DNA from 2 places in the Cytobacillus sp. Bac17 genome. Region 2 is predicted to be linked to the other one. Evidence: riboswitches for the same ligand, from Rfam matches in the RefSeq annotation. Region 2 holds a riboswitch; the other holds the start of a gene.
What was found. Region 2 has a riboswitch for cyclic di-AMP ahead of NR125_RS19315 (potassium channel family protein). Riboswitches for the same ligand answer to the same signal wherever they lie in the genome.

Region 1 (8,268 bases), on a different contig from region 2:
CATCAGGTTTTCTTCTAGAAGTTAATTTTACTTTATAACCAGACTCCTTTAGTTGATTAAGTAAAGCTGAACCTAGTTGGCCTGTGGAACCGGTGACCAGTATTTTCAAGTACAACACTCCCATTCTAATGGGTTTCCTTTATATTGTATTATTCAGATATTTGGTGCTATATTCAACTAAACTGCCAGTTTTTAAATAAAGAAAAAGCCGCCGTAATGGCAGCGAAATACAAAACCTGTTCATTAAACTGTAGTCTTCAGGAAGTCAGGCCCCCAAATTTCTGCAATGAATCTAAACCCTCAGCGAGCCCCGGAAACCCCTTGCACCATAGTACGAATCGGCTCCATTGTGATACACAAAAACAGTGTCGTAGCGCCGGTCACAAAAGATCGCCCCGCCAAGTTTTCTGATATTCTCAGGCGTTTGCACCCAGCTAGAGGTTTTCTTATCGACATGTTCAAGCTCCTGAAGCTCCCGGTATTGCTCTTCGGTTAAAAGCTCAATGCCCATGGCAGCTGCCATATCCATAGCACTGTTTTCCGGCTTGTGTTTCTTCCGTGCCTCCAGCGCTTCACGATCGTAACAAACACTTCTCCTGCCTTTTGGACTTTCAGCTGAACAATCATAAAATATGTATTCGCCGGTCTCTTGATCATGGCGTACAACATCCGGTTCGCCTTCAGTTGCTTCCATTTCATTGAGTGACCACAATTTTTCAGGATTAGCCTCGAGCTTAGCTTGTACATCAGCCCACTCCACACCTTCATGACGGTGCATGTTTTTCTCAAAACGCGCTTTCAGAGTTTCCAGCAGTTCTTCACGCTGTTCTGGTGACAGCTCCATATTTCCCATTGTCAAATTAACTCCTCCTAGTTTTTACTCCATTATAATATAATTATGACCCTTAAGGGCTATTTGATAAAAGTGGAACAGCATTAACTTTTCATAAGCCACCTTCGGACTCGCTCAAGTTGATTTCCCGCTTCTCTGTCCGAACCTCCTATACCTTCGAACTCGCTCACGTTGATTTCTTCCCTTTCTGTCCGAACCTCCTCCACCTTCGGACTCGCTCACGTTGATTTCTCCCCTTTCTGTCCGAGCCTGCTCCACCTTCGGACTCCTTCACGTTGATTTCCCGCTTCTCTGTCCGAACCTCCTCCACCTTCTAACTAGCTAACGTTGATTTCTCCCCTTTCTGTCCGAGCCTGCTCCACCTTCGGACTCCTTCACGTTGGTTTCCCGCTTCTCTGTCCGAACCTGCTCCATCATCCTCTCTTTATGGAATAACACAAAGAAGCAAAAAAAAACACTAACAAATATGCTGCCATTTGTTAGTGTTTTCCAATCTATTATGAAGCTTGTTGCTCAAATCTTTCTTCTGCTGGAGGGTTAAATTGCCCTTCCCACTTGGCAATAACAATAGCCGCAAGTGAGTTCCCCACCACGTTAACAGCTGTTCGGCCCATATCAAGGATACGGTCGATGCCGGCAATAAAGGCAAGGCCTTCTGCAGGCAATCCAATTGTGCTGAAAGTAGCCAGCAGCACGACAAAGGATACGCCTGGCACGCCCGCCATTCCTTTGGATGTAACCATCAGTACTAACATTAACGTAATTTGCTGTCCTATGCTTAATTCTATGCCAAACATCTGTGCAATAAATAAAGAGGCAATTGCCTGGTATAAAACGGATCCATCCAGGTTAAAAGAATAGCCTGTCGGAATAACGAATGACGAAATATGTTTCGGGCTTCCCGCTTTCTCCATTTTGTCCATGATTCTCGGAAGCACTGTTTCAGAACTTGCAGTTGAGAATGCCAAAATCAATTCTTCTTTTATCATCTTCAATAATTTAAAGATGCTGAACCCGACAACTTTGGCCATTATCCCCAACACAACAAGAACAAAGAAGATCATGGCTCCATATACAGTAAGTGCCAGCTTGCCTAATGGAATCAATGAGGCAAAACCATACTTGGAAATCGTTACACCAATTAAGGCAAATACTCCGATTGGTGCATACTTCATAAATAGGTTTGTCACATAGAACATGGCCTTTGCCGTGCCTTCGAAAAATCTCAGTACTGGTTTTCCCTTTTCTCCAATTGCTGCAATTCCAAGGCCAAATACAACAGCAAAGAAGATAATCGCCAGCATATCGCCTTCAACCATGGCTTGTACAGGATTAGTAGGTACGATATGCAAAAATGTATCTGCTATCGACTTGCCTTCCTGCTCTTTATTGGTTTCAACATAGCTCGAAATGTCACTTTGCTGCAGGCTGTCCATATTCAGGCCGGCACCAGGCTGAATAACATTACCTGCAATGAGGCCCACCACAATAGCAACCAAAGTCATGCCAATAAAGTAAGTCAATGATTTACCGCCAAGCTTCCCGACGGCTTTTAAATCACCCACACCAGCAATGGCAACAATAATTGTTGATAGTACAATAGGAACAACAATCATTTTAATTAAGCGGATAAAAAGATCGCCAAAGGGCTGCAGCACACTTTGCGCCGTTTCACTTCCATAGAAAATACCGCCAATAGCGATTCCTAAAATAAGACCGATGAAAATTTGAGTGGCTAAACTTAATTTAATTTTTTTCATCAATTACCCTACCTTCTTGTTTAGTTTTATACGTGCTGCGCAGGCAAGGGAAACAAAGATGAGATCCTGATAAAAAAGAAAATCGACAAAAATGCTGGTTTTGTCAATTCACACTATTTCATATTCTCTTATGTTTCCTTAAACGCTGACGAGGTTAGCTTTCGGGTTAGGACTGCGGAAACAGTAAGCCCTTCCATAGTAGGATTCACCCCAAGCGGAAACTCCGCTGTAAATAATGGGTCCCCCGTTCTTAAAATAAGATTAAGCATAAATCACTATATCATTATATTATTTCAAGATATTTTTTGTAAATAGTTAAGTTTTCCCGGCAGTAAACTAAATGGCCTCTTTAACACACCAAAAAAAGCTGAAATTCAATGAATTTTCAGCTCTAGGACTTGTTATGGGAAATCAATATTAATAGCAATAATAAATATAAGGACTATCACGGATAATGCTGTATTTACTGACCACCACCTTATTTCTGCTTTTGTCAGTACACGGTCAATGATGAAAAAAGAGACAGCAGAAACAAGACTAAGTTCTTTTAATACTGAACCAAATAGAATAAAAAGGAGGCAATTTCACGATTAGTGTTTGCAATGAAAATCTTCTTGCTCAACCAATCACTGAACATCGAAGTGATTACTCCATAGGCAGCGACAAACATAAGATTTAAATAATATAAATTAACAAATGCATTCATATCAAAGACTGTTGGCACTGAAAAAATCAGTACAAATAACACACTGCTAAGAATGGATGTTAAGATCTTTCTCCTCAAAATAATGGACATTTCCCACTTGATCCTTTATAGAGGCTAAATAATAGACAGTAAATTTTATAAATTGAATATAAGCAAAACAAAAAAGGCATTTGGCTCCGCCTGCGCCAAATACAATGATAGCCACACATGCTATCCCCGCTAAATCTAAATTAGCATCCTTGTATTAAGAAAATTGAACGGGCTTGTAAACTTTTATTAAAATTCAAGGTGATAACACTCACGGTTAGCTTCATAATAATACCTCAATCAATATGCAATAAAAAATCCATGGCTTTGCTAAATGCTTCTTGTTCTGATTCTGCATCATATCTGGAGGAATATGGATCACTGAATCCATGTTTCCCTTTAAATTTATGTACTTTAATTTTCTTTTTTTCTAAAGCTAATAGTAACTCATCAACATTAAAAGACTGCTCTTCTTGTGGAAAGAATAGCATTATGGGACACTGGGGTGTTAACTCTAAATAGTCCCTGATCCTTGAGCCGTAGTATCCCACTATACCATCAACACAATCTCCCTCACTGCACAGCCAGGCAACAGTTGCACCTATACTAAATCCAATGATATATATTTTTTCGTATTCATCTTTAACATCCAATAATAGATCTTTTATTTTTTGGGCAGCTCTGTCGAAACCTGCATGTTCCATAAAATGGCGATAAGCGGCTTCCTCATGAGAATATTCAAAAGGTATCTCTCGCTCTAATAAATGGGGGCATGTCACATCAAAACCCTGCTTTGATAATAATTCGCAAAAACTCTTTATATGTTGATTAATTCCATAGATTTCGTGGATTACGAGGATTAAAGAATTAGAATTACTCTGTCTTATCATGATTATGACCCTTTTTCTCCATATTTCTTCTCCCATTCACCGATCCATTTTTACACCTTATTCCATAAGAAAAATTATTCTATATTTAAATGTTTTATTCCTTCACATCTAACACCCCTATTAATCAGAAAAGCCGCCTATACGGCAGCTAGACTTTAAAAATGCACCATTATGAAATTAAACAAAAGCTTCATATTCAGCTTTAAGGTTATTGATGATCGTCTGAACAGGCAGTATTTCTTTAATTTCATGGACTCTTGCCCCCGCAAATACAAGGCCATTCTCGCAGTCCCCATCCATGGAAGTTATCAAGGAATCCATTGTACAAAAGCGATAAGAGCAGTTTTTCAGGCAATCGATACAGTTCTTTATTTTCACCTTTTTATTGTCAGCTATCTGCTCTGTAAAGTGGTTCTTAATGGCACGGCCTTCCAGCCCTACGGTGGTTTTCACCATGACGATATCTTCCTGTTTGGCCCGGACGTACTTTTCTTTAAAAGATAATGGTGCATCACATTCGCGGCTTGCAACAAATCTTGTTCCCATCTGAACACCCGAGGCACCGATACGAATGGCATGAGCGATATCTCTTCCTGTCATGATTCCTCCAGCAGCAATGACAGGAATCTTAACTGCTTCCACGACTTCCTGTAAAATATTGAATAGTGGTCTTTTGGTCCCTAAATGTCCTCCCGCTTCATTGCCCTCTACAACAACGGCAGAAGCACCAAGCCGTTCTGACATTTTGGCGAGCCTTGCAGATGACACAATCGAGATGACCGGTATACCAGATTCTCTGCCCCAGCTGTACATATCTCTTGATATTCCAGCACCTGAAATAATGAAATCAACCTTTTCCTCAATAGCTGTTTTCATTTTTTCAGCAAAATCATTCATGGCAAAAAGAACATTCACCCCAATATAGCCCTCACCCTTGATAGATGCCTTAGCCTTTCTTATATGCAATCTTAAATCTTCGATGCTAATTCCTGTTCCAGAAATAGTTCCAATCCCCCCGGCATTCGCAACAGCTGACGACAGACCACTTAAAGAAATACCTACGCCCATACCACCTTGCATGATTGGAAATTCAGGCTTCATATGACCAATTCTTAATTGCGGAAATCTCAAAAGAATACCCCATTTCATCGTCGAATTATTTCTTCTCCATTATTGTGTGAATGGGGTTAATTGAATAGTGATAAATATAATACCTGATACTAAAATCAGGTGGTAATTTAGCGATCGTCACACAAAGTTCAAGAAAGAACAAAGATGGGGGCTTAATTCTTTTTATCGTATAACTGATATACCAGAAATCATCACAACCTATCTTTTTCTTTTGCAGTTACTATACTATAAGAAATATTGAGTTTATCCCAAACCCAAGCATGAAAGATTTCGTCTAATTCTTTTTCCAAGGCCATATCATCCAGACTCGCTTCAAGGCCTAATTTCTCAAAAGTGAATGTCTCTGTCGCCTTAGCCCCCTCATACCGGGCACTGCTAAATGAGAAAGTAACTGTTCTGCCCATCGTGTTTCCCCCTATATTAAATCATCAAGTATTCTTTTTATCAGCACTTACTCGCATGAAAAGCTTTTACCTGCGTTTTTGAAATATAAAATGCAATAGGTAAGCTAATCCTAAGAAAGTAATAATGAAAAATACTTTAACTATAGAAAATTGCTCTATTAAAAGGGCGTGCGTTGAACGATCCGATGAGAAGATAGACCACCAGCTTGGTTCGGGAAATAGAAAAGATACTATAACCCAGGTGCAAAATAACACTAGAAACCAATGGAATCTCATAAATTCTCCCTCTTACACAGTTAATCCAAAAACTAATTCAAAATCCTTACACCATTAGGATCCACTAATGGGTTTGATGAGAAATCCTTTATAACAGCTTCCCTGATTGTAACTGTCTCACCAATTATTGACTTAATAGAATTGACAGGCTTCCCAAACAAAATGGAAAGGTCACCTTCTAACCCTTTTTTCATTATTTCTAATCTTAATTCCCCTATTTTTATGTTATCAGTCACCGAATCTACTAAATCTTTGTTTGTCTGAAGTTCGATCCTAAAAGAATAAGGGGTTGTAATAAACGTTCTTCGTTCCCCCCTATCAACATTCCAATTCAAATTAACTGCATTTTGACATATAAACTCTTGTTCTTTTTCATTTACCCAAAAGCCTATATGGTCAAATATACTCTTCTTTCCATATCCAAAAGTGACATTTATGCACCCTTTTCTTGCTTCAATTATCCGAAAAAGGATATCTTTTTCCCGAAAGTCATCCCATACCAATGGAGGATCAAAGTTCTGGAAATCCCCCTGGTATTTTCCGATACGCTGATATATCCGAAATCCATTATTTGTGTAAAACCTCTCTGTCTCTTCTACATGCGGAGTCCAAAAATGATAATGAAAAAGCACCGAAGTCACCTCTTTATTAAGCTCACTCCCTTACATATTCAATACAAAAGAAAATATTTCCTTTATAGGAGGTTCCCTGACTTTTCACGGTGTGCTGAAACAGGTTTTCCAAGATGGATAGTTAATGATTCAAAGGTGGTATGGATTCTGCTTGTTCATTTTTCATGGAAATATGAAGCTCTTTCTTAGAGTTGATGGAGGCAAAAAATATATCCCCGAACATAGAGACGCCCATTCTGGCCAATTCCCGTTCAAGCCAGGCTCTATCCAAGCCCAACTGATTAAGGACCGTGGTGTAAACTTCTCCTTCAACGACTACTGGAAAGGCAATTTGATCGGAGTGTTCAGTAATTTTTAAATCTCCCAGGGTAACAGGCATCATTGAAGGTTTCAATTGAACACTTAGCATACCGCTCCCTTCCAGTACTCCCAATTCTACATTTTGGACATCGAAAATATTTTTCTCCCTCAGCATTTGAAGAATGTTGTCGATTGAATAATTAGTCCGCTTTAAATTGGCACGAAGCAATTTACCCTTATTAATTACAATCACCGGTTCGAAAGTAATCATTTTTCCAATTTTTCTGTTCGATATTTTTACTTTCCCAATGATTCGCTGAAAGACGCCTATGGCAATAATGGCAAAGCCTGTTTCCAGATGCCTGATAGACGGATCTGCTATATCCGCCCCAGCCACTGCACCCAGTGTAAGAATCACCAGGTAGTCGAAGATTGGAAGCTCCCCAATCGAACGTCTCCCCATATAAAGAGTAATAAAAAGAAATAGAGGCAGAATGGTAATAATTCTTCCTAAAATAAGAAGACAATGATAAAAAAATTCTCCCATATTTTACTCCTCCCGTTGGTTGGTTGGTTGTTCTTATCTTTTCGGTCTCAGGTGGAGATTATACGGCAGATAGGCGCATTCGAAAGGAAGTTGACCACTGCAGCATAACTTTATAAAATGAAATCATCCCAAATTGGAGGTTTTTTGTTTGTTGAACTTATGTTTAGAGCTGGAGGAGTAACACGTTCTTCATGGCTGCATGCATGAGAAAGTGCCATTTATATCGAACTATATAAATAAGAACGGGAGATTATAAATGGATATTTTAATTCGGCAGGAATTCCCTGCAGACTATCATTCGACGGAAGAAATGATCAGAGAAGCTTTTTTAAATGAAGAATACAGCGACAAGACAGAACATTTCCTTGTTAAAAGGATTAGAAATTCAGATGCTTTTATTCCGGAGCTTTCTTTAGTAGCTTTAACTCAGGCTAAGGAGGTTGTGGGTCACATACTTTTATCAAAAATCACCATAGCTGATGGCGAGAAGGCTGCAGATTCTCTGGCACTTGCCCCCGTTTCTGTTGCTCCCGGTTATCAAGGAAAAGGCATCGGCAGTCAATTGATTCGTTCTGCACTTAACAAGGCAAAAGAGGGCGGATTTCAATCCGTAATCGTTCTAGGTCATAAAGATTACTATCCAAAGTTCGGCTTTAAGCCAGCCAGCCTTTGGAATATCCAGGCCCCGTTTGAAGTTCCTGACGAAGTGTTCATGGCTCTGGAATTGACGGAGAATGCTCTT
Region 2 (8,268 bases):
TTTTAGCGGCATAGTAAATCCCTCCATCCTCTATTATAGAACATTTGTTCTGTTTTTAAACCTGTAAAGCACAAAATCTCAAGCTGGTTCATTTGGATAATAAAAGTACGAGTGGTAAAATAATCTTTAACTCTCTGAAAAGATTGGTGAAACAATGAAGCAGTTTCCTATAAAACACCGGTGGCTCGGACGTTTGCTGGCATCCGATCCCGGGCTTATCCGATTTCAAAAAGCAGGACGGGCCACTTTAAGTTTAATGGCTTCAGTCTTTACGACTTTGTTCATCATGCAATTGGCTGGTGCTGATGCTGATGCCGCTCTCACTCCGGCGATAGTGTCCGGAATGGCAGGCATGCTTGGCATCATGATTGTCATGGATGACTCCAAAAAAGGTAAAATGCTCACAACTGGCCTGCTTGGACTTTCAGCCATGGCAGGGGTATCGATCGGTTCCCTATTGGCGGAAAGCACGGTCTTTATCGATATTGCAATGGTTCTGTTAATCTTCTTAAGCTTTTATTTGACCCGCTTTGGAGTGCGGTATTTTTCTCTATGCATGATTGCATTCATGACACTTTATTTCGCGTCTATTTTAAAACTATCAGGCAGTCAGCTTCCATCCTTCTACTTCGGCATTTGGATTGGGATCGCGTATGCTTTCCTGTTCAATTTCATCCTTTTTCAGGACACCGCGAAAAACCTGAAAAGAAGCATTCGCTCCTTTCATTTCCAAAGTAATTTTACGTTCAATCTCTTAATTGAGGGGATGCAAGCCAAGGAAATGACTCCTCAGCAGCGGGAGGAATTGGGAAGAAACGTGCTGAAGCTCAGGGATTATGCTGTCATGGTTTCGGAGTATATAAATGATGAAGATGTTCAAAAATTATGGCCTGGGCTGACCTCTACTCAGCTAAGGTTATATATTTTTGATGCAGGTATGCTGATTGAAACACTGACAGACTCAATTAGAAGCTTAAAAAAAGCAAATGCCCTTGAAATTGATGAGCTGAGAAAACTCCTGGTTTGGGTAACCCGTTCTCTTCGCGATGCTGAAGTTCTTGCCCAACAATATGAAGAACAAAATCTGCGTGAAGCAGAGCTTGCTGTACAGGCCCTCCGCCTGCTTATTATTGATTTGTTCAGCCGGGAAGACAAACCTGCAGGATGGCTGTTTCTGATCAGGCGGATCGAGTCCATTGCGAACCATGTCATCGAGGGCGGCATAACCATACAGCAGGCACTTCATAAAATGAAAGACAATGAGATTAAATTATCTGAAGAGGCAGCTGAAGGCGAAAGTGAAGATGAACCATCTGAAGAAGATAAGGGCATCAAACCTTCCACCAAAAAAGCTTTTCAGGCATTGACTGCTGCAATCATTTCCATCATTGCCGGCCAGATTCTTTCGCCTGACCAGCCTTATTGGGTTCTTTTAACAGCTTTTATTGTTTTGCTCGGTACCGAATCGATCGGGCGCATTTATACGAAAGGTTTTCAGCGGTCGGTTGGAACAATTATTGGAGCAGTAATTGGATTTACACTTGCAAGAGTGGTCAGCGGCCATTCCGTCCTTGAAATAACGCTGATTTTTGCAGCGGTTTTTTTCGCCTTTTATTTGTTTGAGGTCTCCTATACGTTAATGAGCATGTTTATAACGATGCTGGTTGCTTTTATGTATGACCTTTTACTTGGAGGAATTACATTTTCCCTTATCAGTGCAAGGGTAATCGATACAATTGCCGGTGCCGGCATTGCATTCGGAGTTTCCTTATTTATTTTCCCAAAGAAAACGAAGGAAAAAGTGGCGGATACCTTAAATGACTACTTACAAGAACTGAAACCGTATGTCACTGAGTATGTGAGAAGCTTCCGGGAAGATGTGAACGTTAAGGAGCTTTCAGGCAAAGGCTTCTTATTGGATCAAAAACTTAAAACCATAAACGTTGAAGCACAATCTCTGATAAAAAAACCCGGATCCCCGCGCCATGCTGACGTTAACAGATGGATTACACTATTTTCAGCCATCAACTATTATGCAAGACACCTTGTGGCTTCCTCCTACCGAAAAGGATTCGACTATCCCGATGAGCTGGTCGATGTTTTCATAAGGATTGAAGAAAAGCTTGAATTAAATATTGAGACATTAATGGATTTGATTAAAGATAGCGGAGACGGCATGCTTGTGTATAGTCTTGAAAATGAAAGGGAACAAATTGAACGATTGGCACCAGCAAGGCAGCAATCCCAGCGTGATTTGATTCATCACCTTTATTTCGTCTGGAGAATCAATAAAGCGATTATGGAATTGGCAGAAGATCTTGGTGCAGGGAAGGAGCAATAATCCTCCTTCTCTTTTATATGAATTGGGAGATGCTATTTCAGGATCAATACTAGATTAATTTGCACATTCACATTCTCAATGTACATCAAAAAAAAGAGTATGAAAAAAGGAATCGGATTGCTCCGATTCCTTTTATTTCTTTACTTCTTCTTTCAATTTTATCAATAATTCATCCGAATTCTCCGCTGCAATCAGCTTCCCGTCCACCAGGGCATAAGGTGATTGCCTGCATTCTTTGCATCTGCTCTGGCATTCGTATTCTTTATAGTTAATATTCTTCTGGCTCAGAAATTGATTAAATGCAGCCAAACTCTCTTCTTTTAAAAATTCATCCAGATTCCGCTGACAAAATTCAATCGAAGCCGTTTTTTGCTTTGAGAATAGTTTGTTGATGAGTTTCACCTGATCAAACTTCCTTCTGATTATTCTTTAAAAACTCTAATGGCAATATATATTGCTTTCCCTAATCCATTTGGTAGCAGCCCATTTTTCTCCCTTTCTTACAGGCACACTGCTATGGACTGACAATCGGTCCAGCTGACCCTGAGCATTGCCATAATGGAAGTAAATGGCCGCTCCCTTTTTGGGAACAAATGAAAGTCCAGCTTTAGAAAAGACCGTTTCACCGCCATCCTCCACATCATTCAAATAGATGAGGAACGTTCCAACCCTCTGTCCGCCTTTGCTGGCATCCGCCATGTGGGGGGGAAAGAAATCAAAGTGAGGCTTATATTCTTCACCCAATCCATAGTTTAAGATCTGAAGGCCTTCACCATTTTCTGCAGGATAACCGGTCAATTCAGCAATCCTCGTTTCGATTCTTTCGACCAGTTCATTTTCTTTAAGCCGGAAAGCCATGCTCTTGCTTGTCCTTCCTGAACCCGCCCGTTCTTCTCCAGAACCCCTATCCACCACCAGGGATGGCTGCAGCCGGCTCCTTGAAAGACTGATAAGCTCATCACATTCTTCTGAGCTGAGCACCTGATCCAAATGGAGCACAAATGGCTTTTCATTTCTGGAAAGCACTATTACGTCCTTATCACTCGTATGAAGGATATTCCCCTTCCTGCCTATTTCGGGGACTTCATAAGTATATCGAATCTGCTGCCCTTCTGTCGTCTTAATTGCTTCATTTCCAACAATTTTAAATAAAGTCTCATATGCAAACCGGTTATCGAAACCCTTCTTAATCAAAGCGTTCGCAAGCGCAATCGGACTCACATCACTTTTTAGCGCACCCACAATCCAATCCTTTAGTTCATCTGATATCTGCATAATCTTCGTCATCATCTTCCCCCTGTATGACTCAATGAAAACATCCGTTAGCCAGATATAGAAATATATGTATTTTATTATACTATTATTAATGAATGAACTGAATCGATTTACCTGGTAACTCAGATAGTTCAAATTTGCATATAAACTGATTCTCTTTAGAGTGCCGTTTTAAATTCTTATAGATTCATGGCAACAGTTTTCTCGGCGCTGCTCCCATTTTCGGCTTCATGACTGCCTCATGGCGACCGTTTTCTTACCGCTGCTCTCTTTTTCGGCTTCATGACTGCCTCATGGCGATCGTTTTCTTCTCGCTCCACGACTTTTCGGCTTCATGAAGCTTTCATGGCGACTGTTTTCTTCTCGCTTCACGACTTTTCGGCTTCATGGAGCCTTCATGGCGACTGTTTCTCAGCGCTGTTCTCATTTTGGGCTTCAGGACCTTCACAAAAAAAACAGGATAGAGCATCCCACTCCATCCTGCACCGCTAATTACCCTCCATATTTCTTCTCATTTTCATTAAAACATCGTCAACAATTCTCAGCTCTTCCTTCGTAATACCCGATGTGACGATCGAGTGAAACTCCTCTGTGATGGGATATACATGTTCACTGAGATTTTTGCCGTTTTCGGTTAGATAAACATTCAGAGATCTGCTGTCCTCTTTATTCATGCTTTTTTTGATAAAGCCTTTCTTTTCAAGACTGCTCAGCATTCTGGCAATGTTAGATTTATCTTTATCCAGCCGCCTGGCGATTTCATTTTGGCTTAATCCGTCTTCTTCCCAGAGAAGCATTAGAATCAGGTTCTGCTCCGGGGCAATATTTAAGTGGGCTAATTTAGTCTTAATATAGCTTGTTAAGGTCAGGTCTATTTGATGGATCTTAATGCTTATATAGTCATTAAATCTGGTTTTCATTTAAAATCCCCTATCCTATTTATGGTGGAAAATTTTATTGAAACTAAATTATTCTGTCCTATACACCAGATAACTTTCCTTCACTTATCCAATCATGATTTTCTCTTCTGCAAATTTATATTTGGCCTTTCCTTTTCTTCGGGCAAGTGCAAAAGCGATTGTGATTGGCCCTACTCTTCCTGCAAACATCATAAATGCAATTACCCCTTTTCCTGTTGCACTTAATTCAGGTGTGAGCCCCATCGACATGCCTACCGTGCCAAAAGCGGATATCACCTCGAATAAAAGGACGTTCAATGGAGCATTTTCTGTTATGGATAAAATAAATAAGATAAAGAAGATGAATCCTATTGAATAGACGGTTATTGTAAAAGCTCTGACAATAAGATCCTTTGGAATTCGCCTTCCCATCAGGCTCACTTCATCTTCTTCCTTTATCAGCGCTCTGACTGCAAGAAAAATCAAGACAAAGGTAGTGACTTTAATGCCGCCGGCGGTACCTCCTGATCCCCCTCCAATGAACATGAGCAGCATTGTTACCAGCTGCGAACCTAAAGTTAATTCGCCAGTATTCAAAGAATTAAATCCAGCCGTTCTCGGGACCACACCATGAAAAAAAGCCCCCAATAGTTTATCTTTTAAAGGCAAATTGGCAAGTGTCCCAGGATTATCATATTCAAGCGCAAAGATAAATACTGTTCCGAGAATGTTAAGAATCAGCGTCATCAGGAGGACCAATTTTGTATGCAAAGAGAGCTTTTTCAAACTCTTGTTTCTTTTTACATCAAGTACAACGATATAGCCGATACCTCCGATTATTAACAGGAAGCTGAGTGTCATGATGACAGTAAAATCACCAGCATATTCAGTAACGCTCCTGAATTGGCCCATTATATCGAATCCGGCATTATTAAAGGCAGAAACCGAATGGAAAATGCCATAATACAATGAGCGGGGAAAGCCAAAATCGGACGACCAGCGAATAGCCAATATCAATGCACCGATCATTTCAGCGATTAATGTAAAGCCGACAACGAATTTAACCAGCCTGACCATCCCTTCAATCGAAAGCTGATTTAAAGATTCCTGGATCATCAGCCTTCCTTTCAAACCAATGTTCTTTCCAAGCATGATAGCTATGAGAACCCCAAATGTCATAAATCCAAGGCCGCCAATCTGTATGAGGACCATCAGTACAATCTGGCCAAAAACAGTAAATGTGGTTTGGGTATCCACTACCACGAGACCTGTTACACATACAGCAGAAGTCGCCTCAAAAAGTGCATCGATAAACGATAAATGATGTCTGTCTTTCGTAGCAAAAGGCAGCATCAGCAGCAGTGTGCCTACACCAATTAAGATTAAGAAACCGACCGAAAGCATTTGTGCCGGATTCATTTTTATCCAGTTATAGGATCGTCCCATTCTCCTCATTCTTTTATGCTCCTTATACAATATAAGGCTAACCCCTTATTGGTATTTTTTTATCGGCAAGGCTTATACTCCATGCCTCTCAAATCTGCCAATCCCTTTATTGTGTCCCATTACAATCAGGACGTCGCCCTTTAAAATAACCTCTTCAGCTGATGGAGTAACGATTATTTCCTTCCCGCGCTGAATCCCCACGATATTACAGCCATACTTTGCCCTAATATTCAATTCAGAAAGGGATTTTCCGGCAATTTTATCTGTAGCCACAATCTCAACCATACTGTAATCTTCAGACAGCTCAATATAATCAATCATTTTTTCCGAAACAATATGGTGGGCAATCCGCTTAGCCATATCCCGCTCCGGGTGGATAACACGATCAACGCCAATTTTTTCGAGCACCCTGGCATGATACTCATTATGTGCCTTTGCCCACACCTTTGGAATCCCCATTTCTTTTAATAACAAGGATGTCAATATACTGGACTCAATGTTTTCACCAAATGAAACAAATGCATGATCGATATTTTTTATCCCTGATTGCTTTATGGCAGCTTCATCAATGCCATTGATTTGAACTGCATATGTCACAAACTGTGCGTATTGATTTACTTTCTCCTGGTCTACATCAATTGCGAGCACTTCCACTCCCAATTCATGAAATTCCTTTACGAGACTTCCGCCAAAGCGGCCTAAACCAAATACTGCATACTGTTTTTTCATTGAAGAAATTCCCTTCTTTTTGAAAATGAACACAAAAAAACCACTCTTAAAAAAAGAATGGCCAATGGTTTCCATCAACCCTTCCCTCGATTCGGCTTACGGAGTTAGCTGTCGGATTAGGGATTGAGAGTATCCCTTCTTAGCCTTAATATGCTAAGATTCACCCCAAGATAAACCAGGTTTATCAAAATTGGTTCCCCCGCTCATAATGATTCAGCAAAAAGGTTACTATGAAATTAATAAATATAAATTACTCCCATGGAAATCTCTTGTCAATCTTTTTTTCAAAGTAAGTAAAATAAAAAGCACTTCCCAGTAACGGAAAGTGCTTTCCTGAAGATTATTCCCAAATTGCTGATGCCCACTCGGGATGATCTATAAATGGATTGCGGTTATGCTGGTAATCAGAATAGATGATTTCGTTTCTTCTCCGCTCGTTATCGTCTACCGGATCTTCCTTATGCCACTCAAGCAGGACAGACATTTTGCCATGATAAGGAGCAGAGCCATTATTGACCTGATTGTTTAGCTCCAGATCCACTTCTCCGCTGTCTCCTTCATAACGGACAGCCATATAAAAAAGCATCCTCGCAACATCGCCTTTTACTGTATCCCTGGGTTCCCAGGAATCTGAATCATAGTAGTTTCCCAGTGCCTCTGAATGCTGGGTGCCCCCATCGTCAAAGTCAAGATTCCCTCTCGAGCTATTTACTGAAGCATCTGTTGGCCGCAAATGATGCAAGTCTGTTCCCGGACCCATAGCTGTTCCAAAGTCCCCGTGAGATTTAGCCCAAACATGCTCCCTGTTCCAATCATTGACGCCAGAACCATTGGTGAATTTCCCCTGAGAGCGGCCAGTATACAAAAGAATGACGTTATTGGGATTGGCAGGATCTTCATCTGTCTCACGCAGTGCTTCCCATACATTCGAATAGGAAATTTCCGTGTGATCATCAATGATAGTGTGGAGGGCTGTTTTTAAAGCCTCCCCTGTTTTTCCGTTTGCAGCATCATAATATCCTCCTGGTTCAGGGCCGGGAATGACTGTTCCATCACCAGCTTGTTCGAAGGCCGTCCCATCTTTTAGCCCGGGATGAGAGAAATAGGCGGTAAGTGTTCCGGTTACCTTAATTTTTTCTCCAATCAAGGATGGATTGGATTTTAAGCCGAAAGCAGAGCGAAACGTGGAAGGAATTTGAACATAAAGCATCTTAGCTGTGCTGGTCTCTGATGGACTATCCGCCAGGGCCAAAGCATAGTCATTAGGAAACTGGCTTGAAATAACCGTATTTGCCGCAGTCGGCTGTCCAACCACATAGCCTTGAACAGTTTTGGAAGAGTTGTTTTGAGTATTGATTCCCTGTGAAACGGAATAAGGTGATGTCCAGGAGCCATCCCCGGCAGCTGCCCTAGTTATAGAATTTTGAATGGGCTGCATCACGATCAGAATGACAGTAACCAGAATAAAAGTTAACAGCAGGCCTTTTTTCTTACGATTCAGCATTCATTCGCCTCCATATTTTTTTGAATGGACTTAAATAATCAGAAAAGTCACAATTCCACACAAGTATAAATGAA

Region 1: another riboswitch for cyclic di-AMP. It lies ahead of NR125_RS06870 (cation:dicarboxylate symporter family transporter); the one in region 2 lies ahead of NR125_RS19315 (potassium channel family protein).

The regions. Positions count from the first base shown of each region.
Region 1 covers NZ_JALJRC010000003.1:52,915-61,182, forward strand. Annotated here, with positions in the region: gene NR125_RS06860 (SDR family oxidoreductase) at 1-109, opposite strand, end outside; gene NR125_RS06865 (DUF4256 domain-containing protein) at 293-853, opposite strand; gene NR125_RS06870 (cation:dicarboxylate symporter family transporter) at 1,351-2,613, opposite strand; cyclic di-AMP (ydaO/yuaA leader) riboswitch at 2,742-2,891, opposite strand; gene NR125_RS06875 (hypothetical protein) at 3,161-3,409, opposite strand; gene NR125_RS06880 (dienelactone hydrolase family protein) at 3,643-4,272, opposite strand; gene NR125_RS06885 (NAD(P)H-dependent flavin oxidoreductase) at 4,414-5,385, opposite strand; gene NR125_RS06890 (hypothetical protein) at 5,559-5,771, opposite strand; gene NR125_RS06895 (hypothetical protein) at 6,080-6,679, opposite strand; gene NR125_RS06900 (DUF421 domain-containing protein) at 6,801-7,526, opposite strand; gene NR125_RS06905 (GNAT family N-acetyltransferase) at 7,783-8,268, shown strand, end outside.
Region 2 covers NZ_JALJRC010000018.1:87,926-96,193, forward strand. Annotated here, with positions in the region: gene NR125_RS19285 (YolD-like family protein) at 1-12, opposite strand, end outside; gene NR125_RS19290 (FUSC family protein) at 155-2,341, shown strand; gene NR125_RS19295 (DUF1450 domain-containing protein) at 2,474-2,743, opposite strand; gene NR125_RS19300 (2-oxoglutarate-dependent dioxygenase) at 2,780-3,628, opposite strand; gene NR125_RS19305 (MarR family winged helix-turn-helix transcriptional regulator) at 4,105-4,536, opposite strand; gene NR125_RS19310 (TrkH family potassium uptake protein) at 4,621-5,991, opposite strand; gene NR125_RS19315 (potassium channel family protein) at 6,034-6,690, opposite strand; cyclic di-AMP (ydaO/yuaA leader) riboswitch at 6,769-6,919, opposite strand; gene NR125_RS29955 (endonuclease) at 7,031-8,194, opposite strand.